Regions from separate parts of the Paenibacillus sp. FSL R7-0345 genome, predicted to be linked through region 3. Evidence: riboswitches for the same ligand, from Rfam matches in the RefSeq annotation. Region 3 holds a riboswitch; each other region holds the start of a gene.

Region 1 (3,925 bases), 3.4 Mb from region 3:
ACGTCACGGTCTTCACTTTTCCGTCAGGCAGCGTTGCATAGGTGAAAGTCATCACGTTTCCCTCCCGCTTCTTCAGCACCAGCATTTTTGTCAGATAAAAGTCATCCGAGCCGTCTGCCCGGTCCCACTCTTTACGGTCCCCGGCACTGATCAGTTGCTGACTAAGATTGACGCTTGTCCCGCTTGCTGTATGAATGGCAAATAACTGTGTGCTTGTCATTAAGCGCGCCAGAATAATATCTTCCGCCGCGTATTCGATGGTGTAATTCCCTTCTGTGCCTGTGATGCTTTGCAGGTCAAAGAGCTTACCCGGACTCCCGTCCGCGTTTATGTACTGGACACTCCCGCCGTCAGTCATGTAGAGCTGGCCCGTCTTCAGCAGTGGAGCTTTTATGTATGATTTGGCCATATAGTGATAGTCCATCTGCTTCAGGATTTTGCCGTTCCGGATCAGTACCTGATAGCTGTTGCTGAAATCATTGAACATCGCATAATGGTTATCGGTGAGCAGCAAAAGCTCCGTACCCTTACCTACATTCTTAACCGCAAGGCTATGGGTATAAATCAGATCCGTAAACGGCAGCGCCCCGATCAGCACCGGCTTTCCGGTAACGGAAGCACTATAAAATACATCGCCGTTCTTTTGGGAGACCCAGTACGTCCTGCCTTGCGTGGAAGCAACCGAATAACGCAGCTCGTCCACAATATTCAGGCGGTTGCTGTCTTTGTCATACACCGTTTTGCCGCCCAGCAGACTGACTGCCGACACCAGCGGGACATAGATTTTACCTTTGAGGATACGGGGTGCTTCAGCCAGAGTTGACGCATTGCCGTCTACCGTTGCGTTAACAGTACCGGCAGTTAATGTAACTTCATGTCCCGGACGGATCAGCTTCGCTGACTTCGTACTTTGGTTCCAGGTGAGTGCGTAGCCCATCGTCTCTGCCAGCTGCTGCAGCGGAACAAGCGTAGTACCAGAAGTAACTACCTGGCTGCTGCCCAGCGAAGTCTCTTTGTAATTCAGCTGAATAACACTGTCCGCAGCCGCAGATGCCGCTCCCGGACTTAAAGCGATGGCCGCGGCCAGAATGCCGGCAGCCAGCTTCCCATTTTTCATTATGTAATCCTCCCCCATGCAGATATCTATGTATTAATGGACGAGATTATTTGGAAAAAGTTTCAATATTATTCACGGATCCCAAATAAAAAAACACCCGTTTGTTCCGCAGCATAATACTGCAGACAAACAGGGTGTCACTGGTCATTCATACTACTGGTTAATCAAATAGGGAATCACCGGATACGAGATCAGATTGCGGTCTCTGTGGGCGGCAGTCACGGTATCGCTGTGTGCGCTCAGAACGCCATTTTGCAGCAAAACCGGCCGGAAGCCCCGTTCGCTCGCCCCATTGTAGGTAAACTGCACGCAGTGCTCAGCCGAGAAGCCGGAGATAATCAGCAGCTCAACACCGTGCTCCTTCAGAAGCTGCTCCAGCTCTGTTTTCCAGAATGCGTTCGAATGCTCTTTGGTAACTTTCAGGTCACTGTCCGCTACCCGGATTTCCGGAATAATATTATAGCGCTCCTTGGTATCTTCCTCTATTCCCTCAATATCCTGAATGTGAATGACCAGCTGGTCCTTCTCCCGGAGCATGTCCGCCACATAATTCATATATTCGCAGCCGCGGTCCAGCGTCTTCTGATCCACGTAATCCCGCACATGAATCTCCTGCATATCGATGATCAAATAGCCCAGCTTCATCAAGACCCTCCTTGTTGTAAAAAGATATGCCGATATCGTACAACACAATCAAGCAGTAAGCCAAATAAAGTTTAATTATAATTTTCCTTGAAAAATATTATGCCGTGCACTCTGCCAACAGCTTTGACTTCAGCAAACTTTGCAGGTTATACTTGAACTACGCTTAATTTCCAGTATTTCCAGCTGGAAAGCGGGGGAACCAGTCAATTGGGGCGAATCATTGAGTAATGCAATGTAGGGTACCATCTTACCCGAGTCCGTCAGCTAACCTCGTCAGTAGTGGATGGGTCTGCTTTTTTATGTTTATAACATGAGACCCTTGTGCTAAGGGTCTCTTTTTGTGTTCTTTAGAGGCCCTGCTGGCTAACAGTTTGGCTTTTGACATCAAGGCTCCCTATTGTCTCGCCATTAGGAGAACAAAGGAGAGATTCATGTGCAAAAGGTACGATACATAACCGACATTAACAAAATGGAAATGCTGCCTGAAGCGGAAAGATCGCGGCTCAAAGAGGTCACGGACAAATTTGTGTTCCGGGCGAATGACTACTATTTATCACTGATTAATTGGGAGGACCCGGAGGATCCCATCCGCAAGCTTGTTATTCCCGCTGAAGGTGAGCTTATGGAATACGGCCAGTGGGATGCCTCTGATGAGGAGGCCAACTACGTCGTTAATGGCTGCCAGCATAAATACCGGACCACCGCGCTGCTGATTGTCTCCGAGGTTTGCGGTGCCTACTGCCGCTATTGCTTCCGTAAACGGCTATTCCGCAACGATGTCAAAGAAGCCTCCTCCGATGTCACCGCCGGAATCGAGTATATCGCCGCCCATCCTGAAATCAACAACGTCCTGCTAACTGGTGGAGACAGCCTGATTCTCTCAACGACCAAGCTGCGTTTCATTATTGAGAGCCTTAGAGCTATTCCACACGTCAAAATCATCCGCCTCGGCTCCAAGCTGCCGGTATTCAATCCGATGCGTATCTCTCAGGACCCTGAGCTGCTGGAGCTGATCCGCACCCACTCTACTGTAGAGAAACGAATTTATATTATGGCGCATATTAATCATCCGCGGGAAATTACACCTGAGGCCAAACGGGCCGTAAGAGCCCTGCATGATGCCGGCGCGATTATCGTCAATCAGACTCCGGTGCTTAAGGGCATTAACGATGACCCTGCTGTTCTGGGTGAGCTGCTGGACCGCCTGTCCTGGGCCGGAATCACGCCCTACTATTTCTTTATTAACCGGCCGATCGCCGGCAACCGTGAATTCGTCCTGCCGCTTGAGCAGGTATACCGGATCGTCGAAGAAGCCAAAGCCCGAACCTCAGGCCTCGGCAAAAGAGTCCGGCTCTCCATGAGCCACTCCTCCGGCAAAATTGAAATTCTGGCTATTGAAGACGGCAAAGCCTATCTTAAGTACCACCAGTCCCGCGATCAGGAGTACGGGAAATTCATGATTCTCGACTGTCCGGAAGATGCCGAATGGTTCGATGACCTCCCCGGAAACGAGCAGTACTGGAGCAAGCCTGTGAAGAAAAGCGCGGGTGTCATTCCGGTACCTCTTCAGGTTTAGTCCTGACTAAGCTAAGTGTAAAATTGTCATCTATTTCTGGGCGAAACCCCTGAAATCGCTCTACTAGTTGTAAAAACGTCACTTATATCTGCCGATTTGGCCATAATTAGAAGCTGAGGCTAAAAATAAGTGTAGTTTTTCCAACTAATGGCTCCACTAAGCTGAATATCAAAGAATTAAGTGCCGAATTTCCAACTAAATGCCACCATGTATTCAAAAGCACCCAAGCAAAAACCGGCCCCGCTCTGAATATCATCAGAACGGGGCCGGCTTCACTTCACAACATTAAATTATCTCTCTCCTAATCCCACACTGGACAGGAAGAATTCATATTCCAGCGGCTGATCCGCAGGAGTTCTGTATTCCGGATGAACCGGTGCACCCCAGCTGTCGTCACCGCCGACGCCCATTTGTCTGCCGGCAACAGTCACTACAGTGTAGTGAACCTGCGGAAGCTCAAACGGATGAGCAGCATGCTCCAGCTCGAATGCAGTGTAAGGCGACAAAGTGCACTCTACAGGCGCGCTTGCCGGAGCTGTAATCTGCAGCCCGACTCCTGCTTTATCGGTAATGCTCACGCGGCGGAC
Region 2 (3,925 bases), 2.1 Mb from region 3:
TAGTCAGGGTGATGGGTAAAATGTCCGCCCAGCATCACACCAAGCTCCTGATTACGCTGCATGGAGATGCCGTTATGGACAACCAGCAGGCCGCCGCCACCTGCTACATATGACAGCAGCGCCCCGCTGTGGGCAGGTGCAATTTTGTGGTCGGAGAACTCCGTGTAAGACACAACCAGCGAATATTCCGCCAGTGTCTGCGGGTTCAGCAGCCCGAAATCCTCGGAAGGCTCAACCGTAAAGGCAGGCGACAGAATCTCCTTAAACTCCTCGTCCACTCCGGCAAAAGGATGATATTTCACGTCGGTATAGCTGCCCAGTGCAAGGGCTTTCAATTCTGGCATCAGAGATCACACCTCTTTCCTTTCAAGGCTGTTTTGACCGTAAAGCCTGTCTCCCTCACCTTAGCACGCCCCCCAGGTTTTTACAACGTTCGGAAGCTCCCGGATGGCGGCAGCGGAATGCTGCAAGCTTTCTTTTGCTTTAATTTTTAACTATGCTACAATCATAGTTACAGGTTAACAGCTATGTTTAACCGGCAGTACTGCTTACTAATTTTGTATCCCAGGAGGGTGATATCGATGTCTATTCAACAGCTGCATACTTCTGACGAACTGCACCAATATGTCGGGCAACCCGGCAAAAAACTGCTTTTCAAGCACAGCACAACCTGCCCGATCAGCGCCAAAGCGCATGAGGAGTTCCAGGCTTATGTTCAAAGCTCGGATACACCGGCAGCGATTGTCCATGTTATTGAGGACCGTCCGGTCTCCAATCAGATTGCCGAGGAGTTCGGCATCAAGCATGAATCCCCGCAGATTTTCCTGCTGGACGGCAGCGAAGTGAGCTGGAACACCTCCCACTGGAAAATTACCCGTAACGCCATCAAGGAGGCCGTTGAGCAATGAGCCAGCCGGTAATTGTCTATTCCACCGCAGGCTGCAGCGACTGCAATCAGGTTAAGCAGCTGCTCACCAATGAGGGCATTCCCTTTGAAGTGCGCGATATTATGGCCAGCGCAGTGTATCAGGAGGAAGTTGAAAAGCTTGGTTTCATGGGTATCCCTGTAACGGTATCCGGCGACCGTGCCATTAAAGGCTTCAACCTGCCTGAGCTTCAGGAACTGATTGCGGCTGCAAGGTAACGTCACTTTTTACTCTGTACAATAAAAAGGTATTCCCTGGTCCGAAGCCCGGGGAATACCTTTTTTATTATCATTGCCGGCCTTTCGTTATTCGCACTCCGCCGCCAGATGCCCCACCTGCCCGCTGTGGCTGTAGATCACATTGTCAGCCCCAAGCCCTTTGTAGACTAACCTTGGTCTCATGGAGGTTGTAATTACGGAAATCGGCCCGCTCGTCCATGTCCGGCACATCTGCACATACCGGCAGCATAAGGCGACACTGCTCTCGAACAGATAGATCCGGCCTACCGGGAACGGCGGTCTGAGCCAGGTGTTCAGATGCCGGGTATCCACTTCAAAAATCACCTCAACCCCCAGCTCTGTCAGCCGCTGCTTCTCGGCCGGATTATTGGCGAGGCCTGCGAATCTGCAGCCTTTCATTTTGAGCAGCTTGATAAATTGCTCTCCCGCCTTTGTCGGTGCACAGATTAGTGCATAGTCCTCCTGAACGTCCATTTCCGTCTCCCCTTCCCCTTGCTTCTCTATCTGAATTTATCTATTAAAACACAGCAAAAAACCACAAAGGATTCCCTTTGTGGTCCAGTTAACGGTCACAATGCGCTGATCCTCTCTACAATACGCTTACGAGGTTAGCTGACGGATTCGGGCGTTGAGAGTCGCCCTACCTGTCTGCCGTATTGAGAGTTCACTTCTCATTCAGCTTTCAGGATTCACCCCATAACCGGCCCGGCCTGTTTGCCCCGGCCTCCGGTTGTTGGTTCCCCCGCTTTCCATTACACGGAAATTAAGCGGATATCTTATGAAGTTAGCTTAAACAGATGTATCATACCTTTTGCAGCACCTGCTTGTAAATCGTCAAACCCGGCAAAATAACCTCCGGGGAAGAAGAAAAACACGTAAATAACGCTTACTTTCCGCTTTTACTCTCTGTTTCTTCAAATTGCTTCATTTCTTTTTCCTGCCGGTATTGTTCTTCTTACTGCTCTTGGTAAAACGCAGGAAAGCCATCAGGCAGCCGAGAATCCCCAGACCCAGCAGCAGTGTCTGCAGAGCGCCCAGCAGTGTACTTCCCTCCGGCTGCAGCAGACTGCTGGCTATAATCAGCAGGATGGAAACAGCTACCAGTACAGGTGTTTTTAAATTGATGTTCAAGATTACCACTCCTTAGTACAAAGGTACACTATTGCCGGCGAGATCACCAGCCTTCCGCAGATTAAGCCTTTTTTACACAAAACAAAAACAGGCATCAGCCCTGTCAGGACGATACCCGTTTTTATTATTTCATCTATTTCCGCACTACTGTATATCCCTTATCCTGCAGCAGCTTCACGATGCCGTGCTCACCCAGATAGTGTGCTGCGCCGACTACGATGAAGTACTCCTCGTTTTTGCCGTTCTTGAGATATCCGTCAATTTTGTCGGCCATACCGATGTTGCGGTCAACCAGCATGGCTTTGTAATATTCAGCATCTCCGGAAAAGCTGTTGGTCAGCTGCAGCAGCTGCTCATCATTACCTGATTTCCAGATCTCGGCCATTACATCGACGCTCTCATCAATCTGATCGTAATTTTCAATCGCTGACAGCAGATTAGCCTCCTGCAGCTCTTTGGAGAAGTTGTTGAACATGCCCAGCTGGGATTCGTAGGATTCCAGCTCCATAATCGGAATTTTGCGCTCAATCGCCTTCTGGATAAAGTACAGGTCGATTCCGGCGGAAGCCTCATAGCCGGCCGTCGCTGATTTCAGGCTGCTGAGTGTCGTTTCTGCTACCCAAGGCTTAAACTGGTCCAGTGCATTTGCCTTAACGCCCGCCTGCTTAAGCACCTCGCCCAGCTTGGCATATGTCTCACTGGAGATATGATCCTTCAGCGTCGTACCGTCCTGGTACATACCCATATCCAAAACCAGCTTCTGCGAGGCCTCGTCGGCTGCTTTGCTGATATCAATTTCTACCCCGAGATAATCGGCTTCGGCAAAGGCTTCTTCAAATTCTGCATTCAGCGGGTAAAAGCTCTCATCCGCAATATGCATCGATCCGACCAGATACACGGTATTGCCATTGCTCTGGACTTCCCACATGAAGCCGCGGCCGCCTTGGGTATTTACAGCAGTCTGGCTGCCGCCGGCTGCTGTCTTGGTCTTCAGGATGACCGTACGGGTCTGTGCATCCCAGCTGACTTCGTAGCCTGCAGCATCGCCCAGCACCCGGACCGGCGCATAGGTTACACCATTAATGACTGTAAGCTTGCTTTTCAGCGTAACGGCTTTGCCGTCAATAATCGCATAGATGGTATCGCCAGCCGCATTCTGCAGCTCTGCATCCATCGCTTCAAGCGTGGCTCTAAGCGGAACAAGCGTTGTACCCTGATTGTTGACCGGTGAGCCGCTCTTGTATTCTACGGTCTGATTGTTCACTTTTACTGCCGGCTGCTGGGGAGCAGCAGCCACGGCCGGAACTGCCGCCCCGGTAAGCAGTCCTGCCGAAAGGGTAAGGGATAAGAGCATTTGTTTCCAGTTTTTCATCTACATTGTCTCCTTCAGCTTCATAGGGTTCACATCATAAAATTAAGCAAATACAGGATGGTTGAGACATGAGAGTGACAAGACCTTGTTATTTAAGTAATTTAAGTGCAGCTCTTCCGTTACGCTCTGCTTCTGCGTTCCTTGGCCTGGCCCCACAGGATTACAATCACTGCTGCTGCACTTACGCCTACAGTCAGCCCCTGGAGGAAGTCCCGCACCGGGGAACCGCCTGTATCGATCACCAGACCAAACATAAT
Region 3 (3,925 bases):
TGCCAAAGACAAAAAGGGGCATGAAAGGGACCTCAGCCGTGGCAGCCGTCCTGCTGCTGCTGCTTGTTATTCTGATGGGCCTTAAATCGGAGGCCGTATATACTTATGTATCTCAAGCCGGTGAAGTCCTGTCCACCCCGGCGCTTTATATTGAATCCGTGATGAAGGAGTAGAGGGAATGTTTCTGCAAATTCTGCTTAACCTGTTAATTGCCTTCTTGTGGATGTTTATTAATAATGATCTTTCTGTCTCCAGCTTCATCCTCGGTTATTTGCTTGGTGTTGCTATCTTGCTGCTTCTGCGGAGGCTGCGTCATACTCCGTTTTACCTCAGACGCTTATGGGCTGTGGTGAAGCTGCTGCTTATTTTTGTCCGGGAGCTGACGATTTCGAACTTTGTAGTCATCGGTCATATTATCCGGCCTAAACTGGCCATACGCCCCGGGATATTTGCTTATGAGACCAAGCTGTCTTCAGCGTGGGAGGTCACTCTGCTGTCCTGCCTGATCTGTCTGACTCCGGGAACCCTAACACTCGATGTTTCAGCAGACAACAAAATCCTCTATATCCATGCCATTGATATTAAGGATGCTGAGGAGATGGTACTGCAAATCAGAAGGAGCTTTGAGCAAACGATCATGGAGGTGACCCGTGGATGAACGAGCCGATATTAATGACTGCCCTGGTCATTCTGGCCCTCGCACTGCTCGCCTGCTTGTTCCGTTTATTGAAAGGGCCGACCCGCTCTGACCGGATTGCCGCACTGGATACAATCGGCATTCATGTGCTGGCAATCATTGCGGTGGTCTGTATGCTGCTGGACACACAGGATTTCCTGGAAATTATATTGGTGATCGGAATTCTTACCTTTATTGGAACTACGGCACTGGCCAGATATATTGAACGCGGCGTTGTGATCGAAGAGGAGGCAGGTGAACAGCATGATCGTTGAAATGCTCGGCAAAATTCTCGTTCTGGCGGGTGCCATTTTCTGCGGACTCAGTGCGTTTGGTTTAGTCCGGCTGCCTGATGTGTACCTGCGTTCACATGCGGCAACCAAAAGTGCGACGTTTGGTGTTTTATGCGTCCTGGGAGGCGCATTTCTGTACTTTCTTTTCGCGGACGGCACGATCAGCATTAAGCTGCTGCTCGCGATCCTGTTTGTGTTTATCACCTCTCCGGTTGCGGGGCACCTGAACGGCAGGGCGGCCTACCGTTCAGGTGTGCCGCTGTGGCGCGGAAGCGTCAGGGATGACCTGAAATCCCCGCAGGAGAACCGCAGTGAAGATAACCGTTAAGATTAAGTAAACGCTAAATACCATAAAAGGAAGCGGGGGAACCACCAATTCCGGGGTGAATCTCGAGCAATCGAGTAGGGCTCTCTTTCGGCCCGAATCCGTCAGCTAACCCCGTAAGCGTAATGAAAGGGGATTTATGCGCAATGCGGTATATTGAAGCCTTTCAGCATATATCCGGTGACTAGGAGGAGAATCAGTGATTATAGCCACTCAGCCATACTATAAAGTTGAACGGATTGTAACTGCTGACAGTATCGAGACCGTAGTTCATCAGCGGTCACTCTGCCTGTATGCTAACCGGATTGAATCGGCTTACCGGGAATTTCCGCTGGCAGAAATATTTGATGTTTCCTTCAGGGATCTTGGACAAGGGCATGGTGTGCTATATTTGCATACGAAGCATGGGGTCTATGCTTATCCTGTAGATTCGGCCGTGGAATCATTTATCACAGAGGTAAAGAGTTTGCTTGCTTAAATGCTCCTCAGCATTGAGTTTGTGTATAATCCCGTCAGCTTTCAGCTGGCGGGATTTTGCATGAAATCATTGGTTCTGGCAACACTACCCTTACCAGAATCAGGAGAACGGCCAAGGGGGATTATCCATGAGAAGCAATGATCAGAAAAGCAACCGGGATAAGGAGCAGAACGCAGTGAGCGGTCCGCTGGGAGCGGATTCATCGCTGAACGCTTCCATCATCACCCGTATCCTGGGGGAGAGTTCCGATCTGACGGTCCGCTCACTTGGGGTAGGACGAACACAGGGGGAAAAGGACATTACGGACTGTCAGATCCGGCTGGTTTATCTGGACGGGATGGTGGATAATCAGACGCTGCAGGAAAGTATCATTCCGGCTATCCAGAATATCGGACTGGTTCCTTTGGAAACCGATCTGATTGAGCTGTTCTCCAGGGAAATTCTGCCGGTGGGTCAGGTGAGCACGGTAGATAATTTCCCGCATGCGGTACGAACTGTCCTCACAGGCTGCCTGCTGCTGATGATTGACGGGTATGTGCAGGGGTTATCCCTATCCATACAAGGCTATGAAAAACGCAGTATTGAGGAACCCAAAACCCAGGCGGTTATTAGAGGACCCCAGGAGGCATTCACCGAGGATCTGCGCACCAATACTACGATGATCCGTCGTAAAATGAAGAACGAACGGCTGCGTATTGAAACACATACCGCCGGGCAGATGACGCAGACTGATATTTCCGTGATGTACATCGACGGTATTGCGGAGCAGCAATTATTGGATCAGGTCTGGAAGCTGATTGATCATTTGACATTAAAGACGGTACTGGAGGGGGAGTATATCGAAGAATATCTGCAGAGTAATAAAGGGACTATTTTCCCTACTGTGCTGAACACAGAACGGCCGGATACGGTGACCGCAGGCCTTTCAGAGGGACGGATTGCCCTGTTTGTCGACGGCTCCCCCTTTGCAATTGTTTTGCCCTCTATGTTTCTGGACTTTATTCAATCTGCTGAAGACAGCTACCAGCCTTATCTGTTCGCCAGCTTTATCCGGATATTGCGTATGGTTGCGGGCGGGATCAGCCTTATAGCTCCGGCTATCTATATCGCAATCACTACCTTCCATCAGGACCTGCTGCCCACTCAATTGCTGCTTAGCCTGATGTTCCAGCGCGAGGGTGTCCCGTTTCCGGCATTCGTAGAGGCGATCCTGATGGAAATCACTTTTGAAATTATCCGGGAAGCGGGCATCCGGATGCCGCGTAATATCGGACAGGCTGTCTCTATTGTAGGAACCATCGTAGTAGGACAAGCGGCTGTGGATGCCGGATTTGTATCGGCAGCAATGGTCATTGTGGTTGCCATTACCGGCATTTCAAGCTTTGTCATTCCCGCATATAATATGTCGATTGCCTTCCGGCTGGTGCGCTTTCTATTTATGGGGGTAGCGGCCTCTTTCGGTATTTTTGGACTGACCATTTGCTTTTGTGCGCTGGCGGTGCATCTGTGCAGTCTTGATTCCATGGGTATTCCTTATATGCGGCCTTACGCGCCTTACTTGAAGAATGAACAGGTTGACGGTCTAATCAGGGCGCCTTACTGGCTTCGCAACAAGCTCAAAAAAACCAAGGGCAGACAATCGGCATGAAAAGAACTGTGCTGGTTGTATGGACAGCCGTACTGATGACACTGGTGCTGTCCGGCTGCTGGAGCCGCAAAGAGTTGAATGAGCTGGCGGTGTCAATCGGTCTGGGCATCGACCAGACGGAGAACGGGTACCTCGTCACCACGCAGATTGTTGCTCCCCGCCAGGCCGCTTCGGGTGCGGGCGGAGCAAACGGCCCGCCCGCCCTGGTTATGGCTACTGAGGAGAGTACAGTGATTGAGGCGCTGCGCAAGCTGACCACTAAGCTGCCGCGTAAAATATATCTTTCCCATTTAAGCATTCTGCTGATTGATGAGTCCATTGCCAGAGAGGGGGTGCTGGATTCACTTGATTTTCTGTTCCGGGATCATGAGGTGCGGCCCAACTTCAATGTGGTTATCGTCCGCAACGGCACTGCACATGATGCCTTGTCAATACTGACCCCGCTGGAGCAAATGCCTGCCCGGGACATGTTTGATTCCCTGAATGAATCGGAAAAGGTATGGGC

Evidence for each region. Region 3 has a riboswitch for cyclic di-AMP ahead of NST84_RS11025 (hypothetical protein). Riboswitches for the same ligand answer to the same signal wherever they lie in the genome.
Region 1: it holds a riboswitch for cyclic di-AMP, as region 3 does, so the genes downstream of both, NST84_RS26990 (KamA family radical SAM protein) here and NST84_RS11025 (hypothetical protein) in region 3, are expected to answer to the same signal.
Region 2: it holds a riboswitch for cyclic di-AMP, as region 3 does, so the genes downstream of both, NST84_RS02490 (hypothetical protein) here and NST84_RS11025 (hypothetical protein) in region 3, are expected to answer to the same signal.

What each region holds. Positions count from the first base shown of each region.
Region 1 is NZ_CP152002.1:6,238,153-6,242,077, forward strand. Features, by position in the region: gene NST84_RS26980 (copper amine oxidase N-terminal domain-containing protein) at 1-1,117, opposite strand, end outside; gene NST84_RS26985 (isochorismatase family protein) at 1,271-1,762, opposite strand; cyclic di-AMP (ydaO/yuaA leader) riboswitch at 1,913-2,054, shown strand; gene NST84_RS26990 (KamA family radical SAM protein) at 2,196-3,338, shown strand; gene NST84_RS26995 (glycoside hydrolase family 2 TIM barrel-domain containing protein) at 3,629-3,925, opposite strand, start outside.
Region 2 is NZ_CP152002.1:572,636-576,560, reverse strand. Features, by position in the region: gene NST84_RS02505 (ThuA domain-containing protein) at 1-344, opposite strand, end outside; gene ytxJ (bacillithiol system redox-active protein YtxJ) at 582-908, shown strand; gene NST84_RS02495 (glutaredoxin family protein) at 905-1,144, shown strand; gene NST84_RS02490 (hypothetical protein) at 1,232-1,639, opposite strand; cyclic di-AMP (ydaO/yuaA leader) riboswitch at 1,746-1,945, opposite strand; gene NST84_RS02485 (hypothetical protein) at 2,090-2,296, opposite strand; gene NST84_RS02480 (TraB/GumN family protein) at 2,430-3,668, opposite strand; gene NST84_RS02475 (twin-arginine translocation signal domain-containing protein) at 3,788-3,925, opposite strand, start outside.
Region 3 is NZ_CP152002.1:2,643,380-2,647,304, forward strand. Features, by position in the region: gene NST84_RS11005 (Na+/H+ antiporter subunit D) at 1-173, shown strand, start outside; gene NST84_RS11010 (Na+/H+ antiporter subunit E) at 179-658, shown strand; gene NST84_RS11015 (Na(+)/H(+) antiporter subunit F1) at 655-951, shown strand; gene mnhG (monovalent cation/H(+) antiporter subunit G) at 941-1,297, shown strand; cyclic di-AMP (ydaO/yuaA leader) riboswitch at 1,299-1,433, shown strand; gene NST84_RS11025 (hypothetical protein) at 1,494-1,772, shown strand; gene NST84_RS11030 (spore germination protein) at 1,900-3,420, shown strand; gene NST84_RS11035 (Ger(x)C family spore germination protein) at 3,417-3,925, shown strand, end outside.